Regions from separate parts of the Kosakonia sp. SMBL-WEM22 genome, predicted to be linked through region 1. Evidence: predicted binding sites of a transcription regulator. Region 1 holds the regulator's gene; each other region holds the start of a gene.
The links. The regulator PurR, encoded in region 1, represses purine synthesis genes. The targets are predictions, from matches to a motif close to CANGCAAACGTTTGCNTG.
Positions count from the first base shown of each region.

Region 1 (6,174 bases):
TGAAAAAAAACCGGTCTGTTGACCGGTTTTTTATTAAAAGTGGTAGACCAGTCCGGCGGTGGTGAGCAGCGCGGAGTGTTCTATCCCGGCGCTATCCTTGAAAGCGGCACGCGCATAGGTACCCTCCTGAGAGAAGGTGGCGGTATTGGTCCCTTTTTTGTTTAACGTCCGGTCCCATGTGCTTTCCAGATAGAGCTTTACCTGCTGCGTGACGTAATAGCCGACGTTAGCCGAAAGGGAAAAACTCTGCTGGTGCCGGGTTGTATCCCGGAAGGTGATGCTGCGTAAGTAGTGCTGGTCTGTCGCCTGCGCACTTACCCAGCGGCTATATTTCAGACTGGTTCCTGCTTCAACATTGCCATAGCGATAATGACCGGTAAGGCCAACATAGGGTACGTTGAAGCGCTGTGAATATCCGAGTACTTTCACATCATCGAAATGGCCAACTTTTTCGCCATTATTACGGCTGAAGGTACCGCCGTGTGCAGAGAAGCTGGAACGGCTTTGCCGATAGCCGCCCATCACGCCAAGCCGCCAGCCAGGCTGGTGAACGAGCCACCCCGTCAGATGGAGATCCCACTGGTTAGCAAAATTGAGCCACGTATGAGGGTGAGAGCTGTGGTCAGTCCATCGGGATTGTGAAGCCTGCTGCCAGTCGTAATCATCCATCTTGCTGCCACTGTGCGCGACGGTTGCCCATCCGGACGCACCGAAAGTGAGCCATGACTGCACCGGCCACTCGATAGAGCCCTGCACCACGACAGCGTGACGATAGCGCCAGTCAAGCTCGCTGAGTTTGCGTCCGCCCTCATCGGTATCGTAGACCCGCTCCTTCGCCGTTCCGCTTAGGGTGCCCAGTGAGATAGTGGTCGTCACATCCTCCTTGCTTACCAGCGGCTGCTGCTGCGCCGTGACTGAAAAAGCAAAGAGAAGCGTCATCGACGCAATTATCTTGTCTATTTTTTTCATCATTCATCCTGAATTAAGGCAATCCTGTTCACAGCTCTTCGTCAGAAAAAGCATGCCTGGGTTTATGAAAATCATTAAAATAGGATAATTAACAATTAGTTACATTAGAAATTCATACAGTAATACCCAATGATTTAGGTTAAGTCAACGCGCCGCGAGCAGGTGACAGGCAATAAAAAAGGGCTCATGTCGAAACATGAGCCCTTTCAAGGCAGAGCCGATAACGCCGGGTTATTCGGCGTCCGGTACGCCTTTATACTTCGCTGCGGCCTCTTTGATCAGCGGCTGCAATTCACCACGCTGATACATCTCGATAATAATATCGCAGCCGCCAACCAGCTCACCCTCAACCCACAGCTGCGGGAAGGTTGGCCAGTTTGCGTATTTTGGCAGTTCGGCACGGATATCCGGGTTTTGCAGGATATCCACATAGGCAAAACGCTCGCCGCATGCAGAGAGCGCCTGAACGGCCTGGGCGGAGAAACCGCAGCTTGGCAGTTTCGGCGAGCCTTTCATGTACAGCAGAATCGGGTTCTCAGCGATCTGGCGCTGAATTTTTTCAAGAGTCTCACTCATTGTCTTTGCTTCCTTCAACTTCTTCTACGGCAGAGATCGGACATTGTAGCGGGTCAGGCTTACTTCGGAAAATAACATTTTATTCACCGCGCGGATTTAAGGTGTTACAGGCACGATAAGGTAAAGGTGATTTGAGCCAACTCGCCATGGTTCAGGCGGCGAAAAATCGGCTTTTAGCGAAACGTTTTGCTCCTTTTTTTGCGCTTGTTAACGAAACGACGCTACAGATGCAAAAACAGTATTAACGTTTGGGCTTTTTATAGATTAGAATCGACGAGTTTTTTAAATCATACGCAAGCATTATAGATGCCTGCCCTAACAGGGGATTGCTCAGTGGCGCGGATACCAAAAGCTTCAATCACGCTCTGTGCTTTGTTGTTCACCACGTTGTCTTTCACGCCATTAGCGAGCGCTTCTGAACAAGCGCCAGCCTCGGCCGTGCAAAAAACACATCTGGCGAAAGCATCCGAACGTAAGAAAAAAAACGGTTCTACCAAAACAGTAAAGAAAAGCAGTGGCACTTCGGCAGAAAAAGCCAGCAGTAAAAAAACCGCAAAAAATAAAACCTCGACCAAAAAGAAAAGCAGCGCTACCCCGCAGAAAACCGCTAAAACTCCCTCGCGTCGTAAAACTTCAGGCTCACTGAAAACAGCATCCGTTACGTTGACTGAGAAGTGTACGCCGCGCAAAGGCCACAAGCCGCACTGTATTAAAGTGAAAAGCAGCCAGACCCGCACGCTGGCTGACGTGCATAAACTGCGCGTGCAAAAAGTGCAAAAAACCGCGATGTCGAAGCTGATGAATCAGCTTGGTAAACCCTACCACTGGGGCGGCTCTTCGCCGAAAACCGGTTTTGATTGCAGTGGGCTTGTTTATTACGCCTACAAAGATCTGGTGAAGTTCCGTATTCCGCGTACCGCCAATGAGATGTATCACCTGCGTGACGCCTCGCCGGTTAACCTGCGCGAGCTGGAGAGCGGCGATCTGGTCTTTTTCCGCACTCAGGGTCGTGGCACGGCCGATCATGTTGGCGTTTATGTTGGTAACGGCAAATTTATCCAGTCACCGCGTAGCGGCCAGGATATTCAGGTTACCTCATTAAGCGAAGATTACTGGCAGCGCCACTATGTTGGTGCGCGCCGCGTTGTGACGCCGAAAACCATTCGCTAATCCCCTCTCCCACCTGCCGCTCTCGCGGCAGGTGTTACTTCGCCTTACTCCGCTGCGGCACAGACGCGCGACGCTGAATTACGCCCGGAGAAGAGCACCAGCAGCAGCCCCAGCCCGGCAATAATCGCCCCCATCACCGGAACAAACGTGTAACCGAGGCCGCCGGAGATCACCGCGCCGCCTGCCGCCGCGCCAAGGGCATTACCCAGGTTAAATGCGCCAATATTGACCGATGACGACAGCCCCGGAGCTTCATGGGCAACGCGCATCACGCGCATCTGCAACGGTGGCACCACCGCGAAGGTTGCCGCGCCCCACACTACCATGGCGATTGCCGCGCCGATCTCGCTGCGTGCCAGCAGCGGGATTGCCAGCATGATCGCAATCAGCAGCAGCAAAAACCCTTTTAGGGTACCGGTTACTGAGCGATCCGCCAGTTTCCCGCCCAGATAGTTACCCATAGAAAAACCAACGCCAATCAGCACCAGCATGGCGGTGACAAACCCCGGCGTGGCGTCGGTCAGCGTGCGCAACACCGGCGAGATGTAGGTGTAAAGAGTGAACATTGCGCCGGCACCGAGCACCGTAGTCAGCAGCGCCGTCAGCACCTGTGGGCGCATCAGCACCGCCAGTTCGTTGCGCACATTGGGTCGCGCGCCCGCACCGCCTTGCGGTAAGGAGAAGAAGAGCGAAACCATGGAGATCACCCCAAGCCCGGCGGTTGCCATAAAGGACATGCGCCAGCCGATGGTTTCCCCAAGCCAGGTGGCGGCGGGCACTCCGCCAATATTGGCGATGGTCAGCCCCATAAACATCGTTGCCACCGCGCTGGCCTGCTTCTCTTTCGCGACAACGCTTGCGGCGACCACCGAGCCAAGCCCGAAGAACGCGCCGTGATTAAGGCTGGTGATAATACGGGCGATCATCAGGGTGGCGTAATCCGGCGCAATGGCGGAGAGCACATTGCCGACGGTGAAAATCGCCATTAAGAAAATCAGCGCATTGCGACGGCCACGATGAGAAAGTAACAGCGTCATCAGCGGCGCGCCCACCATAACGCCGATGGCGTAGGCGCTGATCAGCATCCCCGCCGCTGGAATGGAAACCCCAACGCCCTGCGCAATCACCGGCAGTAATCCCATCGGGGAGAATTCGGTGGTCCCAATCCCAAACGCGCCAATCGCCAGCGCAAGCAGGGGGAAATTTATTTTCATCTTTTGACTCCGAAATGAACATGCGACCCTCAGCCAGGCCGCGAAAAGGCAAAAGTATGACAGCTGTCACAAAAAACAGAAGTGAGCGGGAGGAGAAAAGTTAATTGCGCAACGAGGAACAATGGTGGCGCAAGAATCGAGGGAGAGGGCTCTCCCTCGCATCAGATCAATGCAGTGCAGCGGTCAGCGCGCCGAAAACAATCAGGCTCAGAACGATGACGGTGGTGAAGAGTGAATACTTAAGATCGGTGCTCATCAATTTTTCTCCATTTAATTTCCCCACAAAAAGTGAGCCTGCGCATTTTTGCACAAATTTTCTGAAAAATCTTGCGCGATTTGGCAGCATAAACGTTTTAATACTTCCCCTTTTGCTCAAGATCAGCCAAAATTCGACGCTAAATTTATTAGCGTACCGGCCATTGACTCCCCTCCTGACGTCCAGTGTCGTTTTCCCGGCGTACCGCACTCACTTTGATGAGTTCAGGGTGATTAAAGGCAAACGTTTACCTTGCGAATTATCAGGAGCTTACGATATGGTCTGGAGTAATATCTGATGGCAACGATTAAAGATGTCGCGAAACGAGCAAACGTTTCCACTACAACCGTATCACATGTAATTAACAAAACCCGTTTCGTCGCCGAAGAGACGCGCAACGCCGTCTGGGCGGCAATCAAAGAGCTGCACTATTCGCCAAGCGCCGTCGCCCGCAGCCTAAAAGTGAATCACACCAAATCGATTGGTCTGCTGGCGACCAGCAGTGAAGCGGCCTACTTCGCCGAAATCATCGAAGCGGTTGAGAAGAAGTGTTTCCAGAAGGGCTACACCCTGATCCTCGGCAACGCGTGGAACAGCCAGGAGAAGCAGCGCGCTTACCTGTCGATGATGGCGCAAAAACGTGTCGATGGCCTGCTGGTGATGTGCTCGGAGTACCCGGAAACCGTACTCACCATGCTGGAGGAGTATCGTCATATTCCCATGGTGGTGATGGACTGGGGAGAATCGAAAGCAGACTTCACTGATTCGGTGATTGATAACGCTTTTGAAGGCGGCTATATGGCCGGCCGTTACCTGATTGAGCGCGGGCATCGCGACATCGGCGTGATCCCGGGCCCGCTGGAGCGCAACACTGGCGCAGGTCGTCTGGCCGGTTTTATGAAGGCGATGACCGAGGCGATGATCAACGTGCCCGAGCACTGGATTGTGCAGGGGGACTTTGAGCCGGAATCCGGCTACCGCGCCATGCAGCAGATCCTCGGCCAGTCCTCGCGCCCGACCGCGGTCTTCTGCGGCGGCGACATTATGGCGATGGGCGCGCTCTGCGCCGCCGATGAGATGGGGCTGCGCGTGCCGCAGGATATCTCCGTCATCGGTTATGACAACGTGCGCAACTCACGCTTCTTCACCCCGGCGCTGACGACGATTCATCAGCCGAAAGACTCGCTGGGTGAAACGGCCTTCACCATGCTGCTCGATCGCATTGTGAACAAGCGCGAACAGTCGCAGTCGATTGAAGTGCATCCGCGCCTGGTGGAGCGCCGCTCGGTGGCCGATGGCCCCTTCCGCGACTACCGCCGTTAATCCCTTCCCGCGGGAGCCTTACTCCGGCTCCCGCAGCCACTCTCTATTCAACGTTTCACTGTCGCCCAGATAATCCAGTAGCCAGTTCAGCGCAGGCGACGCCTCGCTTTGTTGCCATGTCAGGCAGCAGGCGGCATCCGGAAACGGGTTTTCCAGCTCAAGCGCCACCCAGTCGCCGCTATCAAGCCGTGGCCGGGCAAAATGGGCTGGCACCATCCCTACACAAAGCCCCGCCGACAGGCACGCTTCCGACGAGGCCCAGTCTGGCACCATCACCCGTTTCTGGTTATCCAGCAGCCAGGTAATACGCTTTGGCAGCGAGCGGGAGGTATCCTCCTGGATCAGCGATGGCCAGTTGCGCAACGTCTCATCGCTTAACGGACCGTTGAGCTGCGCCAGCGGATGCTGACGTGAGACGACACACTTCCAGCTCAGGGTGCCCATATCACGAAAGGCATAGCGGCCACCGACCGGGATCGCCTGCGTGGCCCCAATCGCCAGTTCAACGCGGCCATCGGCGAGCGCATCCCAGACGCCGTTAAACACCTCCTGGTAGACCACCAGCTCGACATCACTGAAGTGGCGATAAAAATCGACAATCATCTGCCGGGTGCGGGCGGGTTTCACAATGTTATCGACAGCAATCGGCAACTGCCCGCGCCAGCC
Region 1 is NZ_CP051488.1:2,210,654-2,216,827, reverse strand. Features, by position in the region: gene rnt (ribonuclease T) at 1-3, shown strand, start outside; gene HF650_RS10505 (omptin family outer membrane protease) at 34-972, opposite strand; gene HF650_RS10500 (Grx4 family monothiol glutaredoxin) at 1,201-1,545, opposite strand; gene HF650_RS10495 (C40 family peptidase) at 1,879-2,715, shown strand; gene HF650_RS10490 (MFS transporter) at 2,760-3,929, opposite strand; gene HF650_RS10485 (YnhF family membrane protein) at 4,096-4,185, opposite strand; gene purR (HTH-type transcriptional repressor PurR) at 4,483-5,508, shown strand; gene punR (DNA-binding transcriptional activator PunR) at 5,527-6,174, opposite strand, start outside.

Region 2 (6,174 bases), 2.4 Mb from region 1:
GAGCTGCGCATGGCCGTCTCCACCTTTGTCGCCATGACGCTGGTGATGGTGTGGCTGGCCGGTGAGCTGTGGTTCTTCCGCCCGACCAGCCAGGCGCTGTCGGCGTTTATCGGTGCGTCGCTGCTGCTTATCGGCAATATTGTCTGGCTCGGCAGCCACTACCGTAAACGCTTTAGCGCGGATAACGCCATCTCCTCTGCCTGCTATTTTGCCGGCCACTTCCTGATCGTCCGCTCGCTCTATATCTAAAGCGCTTGACTCTGGAGTCGACTCCAGAGTGTATCCTCCGGTTAATGAGAAAATTATCATTCCCCGGAGGATGCGATGGCTGCACCCGAGCTAAAGAAAACGCCGCACTTTGCCGCACTCAAACTGCGCCCCGTTGCTGAAAACAATACCCCCTGCTGCGGCGATACACGCTGTGAAAGCCGTTCCGCACCGGAAATAAACGCCGCAGGCGATCGCTTTAGCTGGCAAGTGAGCGGTATGGATTGCGCCGCCTGCGCCCGTAAAGTGGAAAACGCGGTACGCCAGCTCGAAGGCATCACCCAGGTGCAGGTCGCCTTTGCCACCGAAAAGCTGATAGTCATCGCGCAAAGTGATGTGCGCGAGCACGTAGAAAAAGCCGTTATGCAGGCGGGCTACCAGCTTCGCAGCGAAAACAGCGCTCCCCCGCCTGCATCTTCTCCCCTGCGCGACAACCTGCCGCTGATCCTGCTCGTCGTGATGATGATTCTGAGCTGGGGGCTGGAGCAGTTCAATCACCCCTTCGGCCAGGCGGCTTTTGTTCTCACCACGCTGGTCGGCTTATGGCCCATTGCCCGCCAGGCCGTGCGCCTGATAAGAAGCGGCAGCTGGTTCGCCATTGAAACCTTAATGAGCGTGGCGGCGATTGGCGCACTGGTGATTGGCGCGACCGCCGAAGCGGCGATGGTGCTGCTGCTGTTTCTAATTGGCGAGCGGCTTGAAGGCTGGGCCGCCAGCCGCGCGCGCAAGGGCGTGAGCGCACTGATGGCACTTAAACCCGATAGCGCCATTCGCGTGCGCAGCGGCGTGCGTGAAACTATCCCTGCCAGCCAGCTGCGACCCGGCGATACCATTGAAGTTCCCGCGGGCGGGCGCTTACCGGCAGATGGCCGCCTTATCTCGCCGTTCGCCAGTTTTGATGAGAGTGCGTTAACCGGCGAATCGCTGCCCGTCGAGCGCAGTGCGGGCGAAAGCGTGCCCGCAGGTGCCACCAGCGTCGATCGGCTCATTACTCTGGAAGTCGTTTCAAAAGCGGGCGAAAGCGCCATCGACCGCATCCTGAAACTGATTGAGGAGGCGGAAGAGCGCCGCGCCCCCATTGAGCGCTTTATCGATCGCTTCAGCCGCATTTATACGCCAGCGATTATGGCCGTGGCGCTACTGGTGGCGGTGGTTCCGCCCCTGCTCTTTTCCGCTCCGTGGCTGGAGTGGATCTACAAAGGGCTGGCGCTGCTGCTGATCGGCTGCCCGTGCGCGCTGGTGATCTCCACCCCTGCGGCCATCACCTCGGGTCTGGCAGCAGCAGCACGTCGCGGGGCGCTGATTAAAGGCGGCGCGGCGCTGGAGCAGCTCGGCACCCTGCGTCAAGTGGCATTTGATAAGACCGGCACGCTGACTCTCGGCAAACCACAGCTGGTCGCCATTCAGGCATTTTCGGGTACAGAAGAGCAGGAGCTGCTGGCACTCAGCGCCGGGGTTGAGCAGGGCTCGACACACCCGCTGGCGCTGGCGATTGTGCAGGAGGCGCAGCGTCGTGGCATCGCTATTCCGCAGGCCGACGGGCAACGTGCGCTGGCCGGGAAAGGTATCGAAGCGCGTATCGGCGCGCATAACATTCACATCTGCGCACCGGAAAAGGTGCCAGCGGGCCTGCTTAATGACGCAGGACGCAAGCAGATTGAGCAGCAGGAAGCGCAGGGGCAAACGGTGGTAGTGGTTCTGCGCGATAATGCCGTTATCGGTACGCTGGCGCTACAGGACACCCTGCGCGACGATGCGAAAGCCGCAGTAGCCGAGCTGCATACTCTTGGCATCACGGGCGTGATCCTCACCGGCGATAACCCGCGGGCAGCGGCAGCGATTGCCGGTGAGTTGGGTCTGGAATTCCGTGCCGGGCTGCTGCCGGAGGATAAAGTCAGCGCCGTACGCGCCCTGAATGAAGAGGCTCCGCTGGCGATGGTCGGCGACGGCATCAACGATGCTCCGGCGATGAAAGCGGCAACAATTGGTATTGCGATGGGCAGCGGCACCGATGTCGCGCTGGAGAGTGCCGACGCGGCGTTAACCCATAACCGGCTCTCCGGCCTTGGGCAGATGATCCGCCTGGCGCGCGCCACGCACCGTAATATTCGTCAGAACATCGCCATTGCGCTGGGGCTGAAGGGGGTTTTGCTGGTCACCACACTTTTGGGGATCACCGGATTATGGCTGGCGGTGCTGGCGGATACCGGCGCAACGGTGCTAGTGACTGCCAACGCGCTGCGCCTGTTACGCCGCAACGATTAGTGGCTTTTACGCACTAAATAGCGGTAGGGCAGCGTTTCGGTCTGGTCGGCAACCAGCTCATGTTCCATAAAACGGCAGAAGCCGGGAATATCGCGGGTGGTTGCCGGATCGTCGGCGATAATCAGTACAGTTTCGCCAACCTGCATATTACGCACGGTTTTGCGCACCATCATTACCGGCTCCGGGCAGCGCAGGCCAAGGGCGTCAAGAGTGTGGTCGGCGGTAGAAAACGGATCGCTCATCTTCATCTCACAAGTGAAAAAACCGCCCTAGTTTACGCTGCCATTTTTCGGGCGCAAGGGAGGTTAACGATTGCGTTAAAATTAGCCGTTGCATCGCGCGATGATTGCAGTATCATGCGGCGGCTTCTGCCTGGCAGAGCATAAATTGAACTGGGTTCCCTCACCCCATTTACCAAAAAGGTCACAATATGACGCACTTTTCCAACGCACAGCGCATGAAGGCGCTGGTCTGGCTATCGCTTTTCCACCTGCTGGTGATTATCTCCAGCAACTATCTGGTGCAGCTCCCGGTCGCCATTTTCGGCTTCCACACCACCTGGGGCGCATTCAGTTTTCCGTTTATCTTCCTGGCAACGGATCTCACCGTGCGCATCTTCGGCGCGCCTCTGGCACGTAAGATTATCTTTGCCGTGATGGTGCCCGCCCTGCTCGCCTCCTACGTTATCTCGTCGCTCTTTTATATGGGCAGCTGGCAAGGTTTCGGCGCGCTCGCCCACTTTAACCTGTTTGTGGCGCGTATCGCCGCCGCCAGCTTTATGGCCTATGCGCTGGGGCAGATCCTCGATGTGCACGTCTTTAACCGCCTGCGCCAAAGCCGCCGCTGGTGGCTTGCGCCGACGGCCTCGACCATTTTTGGTAACGCCAGCGATACGGTAGCCTTCTTCTTTATCGCCTTCTGGCGCAGCCCCGATCCCTTTATGGCGCAGCACTGGACCGAAATCGCGCTGGTGGACTACAGCTTCAAGGTGCTTATCAGCATCGTCTTCTTCCTGCCGATGTACGGTGTGCTGTTGAATATGTTGCTGAAAAGGCTGGCAGACAAATCTGAAATCTCCGCATTACAGGCGGGTTAAAGGTACGACTTATCAGTTGTGATAATATGGAACAACGAGCCATTATGGCTGTTTATTGAAAGGATGAAGTCAATGCGCAATCTGGTGAAATATGTCGGTATTGGCCTGCTGGTGATGGGGCTGGCTGCCTGTGATAACAGCGATAGCAAAAAGCCCGTGCAGGGTGCTGCCGCAGAGAGCAACGCCTCCGGCCAGCCGGTGACCCTGCTCGACGGTAAACTGAGCTTCTCGCTGCCTGCGGATATGACCGATCAGAGCGGCAAGCTGGGTACGCAATCCAACAACATGCACGTCTACTCTGACGCCACCGGCCAGAAAGCGGTAATTGTGATTGTTGGCGACAACACGCAGGAAGATCTGAGCGTGCTGGCGAAGCGTCTGGAAGATCAGCAGCGCAGCCGCGATCCGCAGTTGCAGGTCGTAACCAACCGTTCTGTTGAGCTGAAAGGGCAGACCCTGCAACAGCTCGACAGCGTGATCTCCGCCAAAGGCCAGACCGCATGGTCCTCCGTGGTGCTGGGGAAAATTGATAACCACCTGGTGACCCTTCAGGTAACGCTGCCGGCGGATAATCAGCAGCAGGCGCAGACCGCTGCCGAGAACATTATCAACACCATCGTGGTGAAATAACGCCGCAACAATCAAAAAGAGAAAGGGAACCTGCGGGTTCCCTTTTTTTATGCCAGCCCGGATAACCGTTTACGCGCTATCCGGTACTCTCTGCTTTAACCGCCACGCCAACAGCAGCGCAACTGCCACCAGCCCGGCGGCGGCAAGGTAGATGGAAGAGACGCCCGCCCAGGCCATCAGCAGCCCTGCCAGCGGGCCGGTCACGCCTAACGAGAGATCCATAAACACCGTATAGGTCGCCAGCGCCGAGCCCTGATTGTGCTGCGGCACCGCTTTTACTGCCACCACGCCCAGCGCCGGGAAGACCAGCGAGAAGCCGGCCCCGGTCAGAAAGACGCCCAGTTTCACCATCCACGGATCGACCGCCAGGCCGACCAGCACCAGGCCACAGGTCTCCACCGCAAAGCAGATCAGCGCCACGTTGAGGCCGCCAAGACGGTTGATAGCGTTGGGAAAGAGCAGGCGCGCGCCAACAAACGCCACGCTGAAGAGCGTCAGGGCGAATGCCGCACCGTCCCAGCCGCGGGCATCGTAATAGAGGGTAATAAAGGTGGCGATCACGCCAAAGCCCGCCGAACCGAGCGCCAGCGCCAGCCCGTAGAGCCAGACGCGCCCAAGCACGGCACGAAACGGCAGCGGCTTGCCTTTACTCGCTTTTACCGCCGCACGCGGTAGCGCCAGCAGCACCGCCAGCAGCGCGACGGCCATAATCGTCACCGCCAGCCCCTGCAGGCCGCCGTAGTGATAACAGAACACCCCGAGCGGCGCACCAAGCGCCATCGCCCCGTAGGTGGCAATGCCGTTCCACGAGATCACGCGCCCAATATGCACCGAGCCGACCACGCCAACGCCCCACAGCGTCGCGCCGGTGCCGGCAAAACTCTGGCCGATACCTAAAATCACCCGCCCAAGGCAGAGCAGCGCCAGGCTTAACACACCCGACTGCTGTCCCATTGCCGCCAGCAGATAGCAGAGCCCGCTGAGAAACGCGCCGCAGAGGCCAAAAATCACCACTTTTTTTGGCCCCAGCAGATCGGCATAGCGCCCGGCGTGCGGGCGGCTGAGCAGCGTGGCGAAGTACTGGAGACTTATCACCAGCCCCGCCCAGAAGGCGCTGTAGCCCATCACGTCATGGACAAAACCAGGCAATACCGCCAGCGGCAGACCGATGGTGAGATAGCTGGCGAAGTTAAAAATCACGACGGACAAAATCCGCAGATTGAGGCGCAATCCGCTCGGCGCCGTTTCAGCGCGGTGTTCAGGCATCAGGATTTACTCAGATTTTTACAACAGTGTTTCACTATTACCACGACACAAGGTAGAAAGCAGCACGACTTTAAGATTATCTCTGTCAGGCGAAGGTCGCGCGGCGCACTACACTTACTGGCAATAAGAAAAAAAAGGAATTACTCATGATGCAACCTCAGCCAGACCGGGCGGGCCTCCACATTCTTCTCAAACTGGCGTCACTGGTGATTATCCTCGCCGGTATCCACGCCGCAGCCGATATTATTGTGCAACTTCTGCTGGCGCTCTTTTTCGCCATCGTTCTCAATCCGCTGGTGACCTGGTTTCTCCGCCGCGGCATCAAGCGACCGGCGGCCATTGCCATTGTGGTGGTGGTGATGTTGGTCTTTCTGACAGCGTTATTCGCCGTGCTTGCCGCGTCGATGAACGACTTTATGACCCTGCTGCCGAAGTATAACCGCGAGCTGACACGCAAGTTTTTGCAACTGCAGGACGCGCTGCCGTTCCTGCATCTGCATCTCTCGCCGGAGCGTATGCTGCAACGCATGGACTCGGACCGCATGATGTCCTTCGCCACTACCATGGCAACACAGTTATCGAATGCGATGGCAAGTGTGGTGCTGCTGGTGATGACGGTGGTCTTTATGCTGTTCGAAGTGCGCCACGTG
Region 2 is NZ_CP051488.1:4,623,321-4,629,494, forward strand. Features, by position in the region: gene HF650_RS22275 (lysoplasmalogenase) at 1-249, shown strand, start outside; gene zntA (Zn(II)/Cd(II)/Pb(II) translocating P-type ATPase ZntA) at 325-2,532, shown strand; gene tusA (sulfurtransferase TusA) at 2,529-2,774, opposite strand; gene HF650_RS22290 (7-cyano-7-deazaguanine/7-aminomethyl-7-deazaguanine transporter) at 2,963-3,628, shown strand; gene HF650_RS22295 (DcrB family lipoprotein) at 3,701-4,258, shown strand; partial or broken gene HF650_RS22300 (MFS transporter) at 4,328-5,559, opposite strand; gene HF650_RS22305 (AI-2E family transporter) at 5,671-6,174, shown strand, end outside.
Region 2: the regulator PurR is predicted to act here: its motif matches at 2,834-2,851, upstream of tusA (sulfurtransferase TusA).

Region 3 (6,174 bases), 2.2 Mb from region 1:
AAATGCAGCACACCACACAGCTGGCCGAGTCGCGTCGCAAAATGCAGGCGCGCCGCCGGTTGAAAAACCGCATCGCTCTGACGCTCTCGATGGCGACGATGGTGTTTGGCCTCTTCTGGCTGGTGTGGATCCTTTTCTCTACCGTCACGCGCGGTATCGACGGCATGTCGCTGGCGCTGTTTACCGAATCGACCCCGCCGCCAAACACAGCTGGCGGCGGCCTGGCAAACGCCCTGGCGGGCAGTGGCCTGCTGATCCTGTGGGCGACGGTAATCGGTACGCCGCTGGGCATTATGGCGGGGATCTACCTGGCGGAGTATGGGCGTAAATCCTGGCTCGCCGAGATTATCCGTTTTATCAACGACATCTTGCTCTCCGCGCCCTCTATCGTGGTCGGCCTGTTCGTCTACACCATCGTGGTGGCGCAGATGCAGCACTTCTCCGGCTGGGCGGGCGTGATTGCGCTGGCGCTGCTGCAGGTGCCGATTGTCATTCGTACCACGGAAAACATGCTGAAACTGGTGCCGGATAGCCTGCGTGAAGCGGCTTACGCGCTGGGCACGCCGAAGTGGAAGATGATCTCCGCGATTACGCTGAAAGCCTCTGTCTCCGGCATCATGACCGGCGTACTGCTGGCGATAGCGCGTATCGCCGGTGAAACGGCACCGCTGCTCTTTACGGCGCTCTCTAACCAGTTCTGGAGCACCGACATGATGCAGCCTATCGCTAACCTGCCGGTGACGATTTTCAAATTCGCCATGAGCCCGTTTGCCGAATGGCAGCAGCTGGCCTGGGCCGGGGTGCTGATTATCACGCTCTGCGTACTGCTGTTGAACATCCTGGCGCGCGTTGTCTTCGCCAAGAATCGACACGGCTAATTTTTGCGACGCGGCGAAGGCGGCGTCGAGTTGAGGAAAGAGATAAATGAGTATGGTTGATACTACGCCGGGCAAGATTCAGGTTCGTGATTTGAACTTCTATTACGGCAAATTCCATGCACTGAAAAACATCAGCCTGGATATTGCCAAAAATCAGGTGACGGCGTTTATCGGGCCGTCTGGCTGCGGGAAATCCACGCTGCTGCGCACCTTTAACAAAATGTATGAGCTCTATCCTGAGCAGCGCGCGGAAGGCGAAATTCTGCTGGATGGCGACAACATTCTCACCAATACCCAGGATATCGCTCTGCTGCGCGCGAAAGTGGGCATGGTGTTCCAGAAACCGACGCCGTTCCCGATGTCGATTTACGACAACATCGCCTTTGGCGTGCGTCTGTTTGAGAAGCTTTCGCGCCCCGATATGGACGAGCGCGTGCAGTGGGCCTTGACCAAGGCCGCATTGTGGAATGAAACCAAGGATAAATTGCACCAGAGCGGCTACTCTCTCTCCGGCGGCCAGCAGCAGCGTCTCTGCATCGCGCGCGGCATTGCTATTCGCCCGGAAGTGCTGCTGCTGGATGAGCCTTGCTCGGCCCTGGACCCAATCTCCACCGGCCGTATCGAAGAGCTGATCACCGAGCTTAAGCAGGATTACACCGTGGTTATCGTGACGCACAATATGCAGCAGGCGGCGCGCTGCTCCGATCACACTGCGTTTATGTATCTCGGTGAGTTGATTGAGTTCAGCAATACAGACGATCTGTTCACCAAGCCTGCGAAGAAGCAAACGGAAGATTACATTACCGGGCGCTACGGCTGATTGCCGAACCACAGAGGTGGTTGCCACCTCGTTACCACGTGAAATTTGTCGGGCATTTGGAGTGCACCATGGACAATCTGAACCTTAACAAACATATTTCCGGGCAGTTTAACGCTGAGCTGGAAAGTATTCGCACTCAGGTCATGACTATGGGTGGAATGGTGGAGCAGCAGCTCTCGGATGCGATCACCGCAATGCATAACCAGGACAGCGAGCTGGCAAAGCGCGTTGTTGAAGGGGATAAGCAGGTCAATATGATGGAAGTCGCCATCGATGAGGCCTGCGTGCGCATTATCGCCAAGCGTCAGCCGACGGCGAGTGATTTACGCCTGGTGATGGCGATCATCAAAACCATTGCCGAGCTGGAGCGCATTGGCGACGTGGCGGATAAAATCTGCCGTACGGCGCTGGAGAAGTTCTCCCAGCAGCACCAGCCGCTGCTCGTCAGCCTCGAGTCGTTAGGCCGCCATACTGTGCAGATGCTGCATGACGTATTGGACGCCTTTGCGCGGATGGATATTGACGAAGCGGTGCGCGTCTATCGCGAAGATAAGAAAGTGGATCAGGAGTATGAAGGCATTGTGCGTCAGCTGATGACCTACATGATGGAAGATTCGCGCACCATTCCGAGCGTTCTGACCGCCCTCTTCTGCGCCCGCTCTATCGAGCGTATCGGCGACCGCTGCCAGAATATCTGCGAGTACATCTTCTACTTCGTTAAGGGCCAGGATTTCCGCCACGTTGGTGGCGACGAGCTGGACAAACTGCTCGCCGGAAAAGATCCGAAAGAGTAAGCACAATAAAAACCCCCTCATGATAAGGGGGTTTTGCTTTACGCTGACTTGGTGAGTAACTGCCCGGCAAGCGCTGCGATCTCATCGCCTTGCCACACCTTCTCCCGCCAGCGTTGAGGAATTCCCTCTACGCCGTACCAGGCACCAGCCAGCTGCCCGGCAATCGCCGCAGTGGTATCCGCATCGTCGCCAAGGTTGGTCGCCAGCAGGACAGTCTCTTCGAAACTCTCTGCGTGAGCGAAGCACCAAAGCGCCGCCTCAAGGCTTTGCACGCAGTAACCGGTGCCAAACACCTCCGCACGCGATTTCTGCCGGTAATGCCCTTCGGCGATCTGGCGCAGATTAGCCTGTTGCGGCAGCTGCGCAATATCCGTCAGCGTGTCGGATTTACTTTTGCCCTGTAGCGCATTGATGAGCATCTGCGCGAACAGACGACAGCTGGCCAGCGCTTCCGGCGCGGCATGGGTCGTCCGCGATGATGCTTCGGCATACTCCAGCGCCTTTGGCACATCCGGATAGTACCAGAGCACCACCGGCGCCAGCCGCATCAATGAGCCGTTGCCCGCCGTGCGCGGATCGCTGGAGCCGGCAAAGGGTTCGCCGTCGTGCGCAAAGCGCTGCAGCGCAGATGAGACCGTCATCCCGATATCAAAACAGCTGCCCGTAGAGCTTAAATAGCCCCACTTCCACCAGTTCAGATAGCGGTTCATCTGATCGGTCGCATCAAACCCTTTACAGGCGATCAGGCTATGCGCGAGGCAGAGCGCCATGGAGGTGTCATCCGTCCACTGTCCGGCTTTTAAATGAAACGGGCCGCCGCCGACCATGTCGGTGACCGGGGTAAAGCTCTCTCTGGGACTGAACTCTACCGTTGTGCCAACCGCATCGCCGGCCGCCAGGCCGAGAAGGCACCCCTGATAACGCGCAAGTAAATCCGACATCTTTTATTCCTTATTTTGGGCAAGTCGTCAGGAGAAATCTGCCCACAGACGCAGCTTCCCGCAGTGGAGGCAGCGGAAGAGGTAGCCCTGACAGTCGCCGCCGTCGCGCAAATACTCCTTTAGTTTGTCGATATCCATTCCAAAGGCCCGGCAATCGGCGTCCAGATCGGCAAACTGATCCAGCTTGTCGGCTATCTCTTTCCAGCCAACGTAACCGATAAAGGCGCAGAAATCATTGCAGTGTGCCAGCCAGTGCTCCTGCTGCCAGCCGCAATAGCCGGGTGTGCGTTGCGTCAACTCAGCAACGGTCTCTTCCGGCCACGAACTGCTAAAGCCGGTAAATTCGCCCTCATCGTCAAACTCCCCTTCGACACCCTCCAGGCTGCAATCATCCTGAAATGTGCCGTTGAATTTCTCTGCTGCTGAGCCATCGGCAATGCACCAGGGGCAGAGCGTGTCGACGTCTTCAGCAGTAAAGAATGGGTTGGTGTAGTAAACGTCTGTTGGCTGTGAGCAACAGTCGCAGGTCACGGTTTTGCCTTCAGAGAAGACGCCTGTTTCCAGGGGCTGTGGGTGGTATTTGAATACCGGGAGAGGGCGATTATTCTGGTCCATAAAAACATCCTGTCTTGTAGGTAAGTTAGCGCGTAACAGACCACCCGCGAGCGCGCCACAATTCTGGCAGCTGTGCTAAGTCAGTAAATGTCGTCACTTTTGGGTGATCGATAGGTACGTTATGCGGGTCGGCGCAGAAGTAAAAGACTTCCATCCCTGCCGCAATGCCAGATTGCGCTCCGGCGGCGGAATCATCCACCAGAATGCACTTCTCCGGCGAGACATCAAGTACCTCTGCTGCATGGTACATTAACGCTGGATCGGGCTTCCAGCGCTGTATGTCATAGCCACTAAACAGTTTTTCCGGAAAGTGGTGCAACATCCCAAGTTTACCTAATGAGTGTTGCATTTTGCTCACCGGCCCGTTAGAGACCACGCACATGGGGACGCTTACGGCAGCAAGCAGTGCATTAGCACCCGGAATCACCTCCAGCTCACTGTCGAACAGCCGCGCCACTTCGGCGCGATAAACCGGCTCAAGCAGCGCTTTATCCAGCGCTTTACCGTGTTCCTCGCCGATAACATCAATAATTTCATATAGCTTCATGCCTTTAAAGCGCTTGAAGACCTCTTCGAGGTCCAGCGTAATGCCAACGGTTTGAAACATATGGACGTATGCGCGGGAACAGATCACTTCACTATCGACCAGGGTGCCGTCACAGTCGAAAAAGATCGCTTCAATGTGGGACATGCCATTTCCTGTGATTACAAGTTTAACGATTACTTAACGCAGATTGCGGGACGCAATCGTTGCCGTATAAGCAAATTCAATGAAAAAAGTGCGTGATAACCGTCAATACTGCCTCATTTTGGTATAGGATAGCGACGAATTTTCCCTCCTATTCCGGAAATTGATAATGAGCCAACAACAGACCTCCCAGGCCTCTCGCCCGGGGTTGCTTGACCGCGTGTTCAAACTGCGTGACCACGGCACAACGGCGCGCACCGAAGTGATCGCCGGCTTCACGACGTTTTTAACGATGGTCTACATCGTTTTCGTTAACCCGCAAATTTTAGGCGTCGCCGGGATGGATACCAGCGCAGTTTTTGTCACTACCTGTCTGATCGCCGCCTTCGGCAGCATCCTGATGGGGCTGGTGGCTAACCTGCCGGTCGCGTTGGCTCCGGCAATGGGATTGAACGCCTTCTTCGCCTTCGTGGTAGTGGGCGCGATGGGGCTCTCCTGGCAGGTCGGTATGGGTGCGATCTTCTGGGGTGCGGTCGGTCTGCTGTTGCTGACCATCTTCCGCGTACGCTACTGGATGATCGCCAATATCCCGATGAGCCTGCGTGTTGGCATCACCAGCGGGATCGGCCTGTTTATCGGCATGATGGGTCTGAAAAATGCGGGCGTGATTGTCGCCAACAAAGAGACGCTAGTGAGCATTGGTAATCTGACGTCACACAGCGTGCTGCTGGGCGTGCTTGGCTTCTTTATCATCGCTATTCTGGCGTCACGTAATATTCACGCCGCGGTGCTGGTCTCTATCGTCGTGACCACGCTTCTGGGCTGGCTGCTGGGCGATGTGCAGTATTACGGGATTGTCTCTACGCCGCCAAGCGTAATGTCGGTGGTAGGCAATGTCGATCTCGCCGGCTCCTTCAACCTGGGTCTGGCGGGCGTGATCTTCTCGTTTATGCTGGTGAACCTGTTCGACTCCTCCGGGACGCTGATTGGCGTAACCGACAAAGCTGGGCTGGTGGATGAGAAGGGCAAATTCCCGCGCATGAAGCAGGCGCTCTACGTTGACAGCATCTCCTCTGTCACTGGCTCCTTCTTCGGTACATCCTCGGTTACGGCCTACATTGAATCCTCTTCGGGCGTCTCCGTTGGCGGGCGTACCGGCCTGACGGCGGTAGTCGTGGGTTTGCTGTTCCTGCTGGTGATCTTCCTCTCGCCGCTGGCGGGAATGGTGCCGGGTTATGCGGCTGCGGGCGCGCTGATTTACGTTGGAGTGCTGATGACCTCAAGCCTGGCGCGCGTGAAGTGGGAGGATCTCACCGAAGCGGTACCGGCGTTTATTACCGCCGTGATGATGCCGTTTAGCTTCTCCATCACCGAGGGGATCGCGCTCGGCTTTATCTCCTACTGCGTGATGAAAATCGGTACCGGCCGTCTGCGCGAG
Region 3 is NZ_CP051488.1:5,025,825-5,031,998, forward strand. Features, by position in the region: gene pstA (phosphate ABC transporter permease PstA) at 1-878, shown strand, start outside; gene pstB (phosphate ABC transporter ATP-binding protein PstB) at 925-1,698, shown strand; gene phoU (phosphate signaling complex protein PhoU) at 1,767-2,492, shown strand; gene HF650_RS24235 (ADP-ribosylglycohydrolase family protein) at 2,531-3,433, opposite strand; gene cbrC (PF03691 family colicin E2 tolerance protein CbrC) at 3,461-4,048, opposite strand; gene yieH (6-phosphogluconate phosphatase) at 4,074-4,739, opposite strand; gene HF650_RS24250 (NCS2 family permease) at 4,906-6,174, shown strand, end outside.
Region 3: the regulator PurR is predicted to act here: its motif matches at 4,789-4,806, upstream of HF650_RS24250 (NCS2 family permease).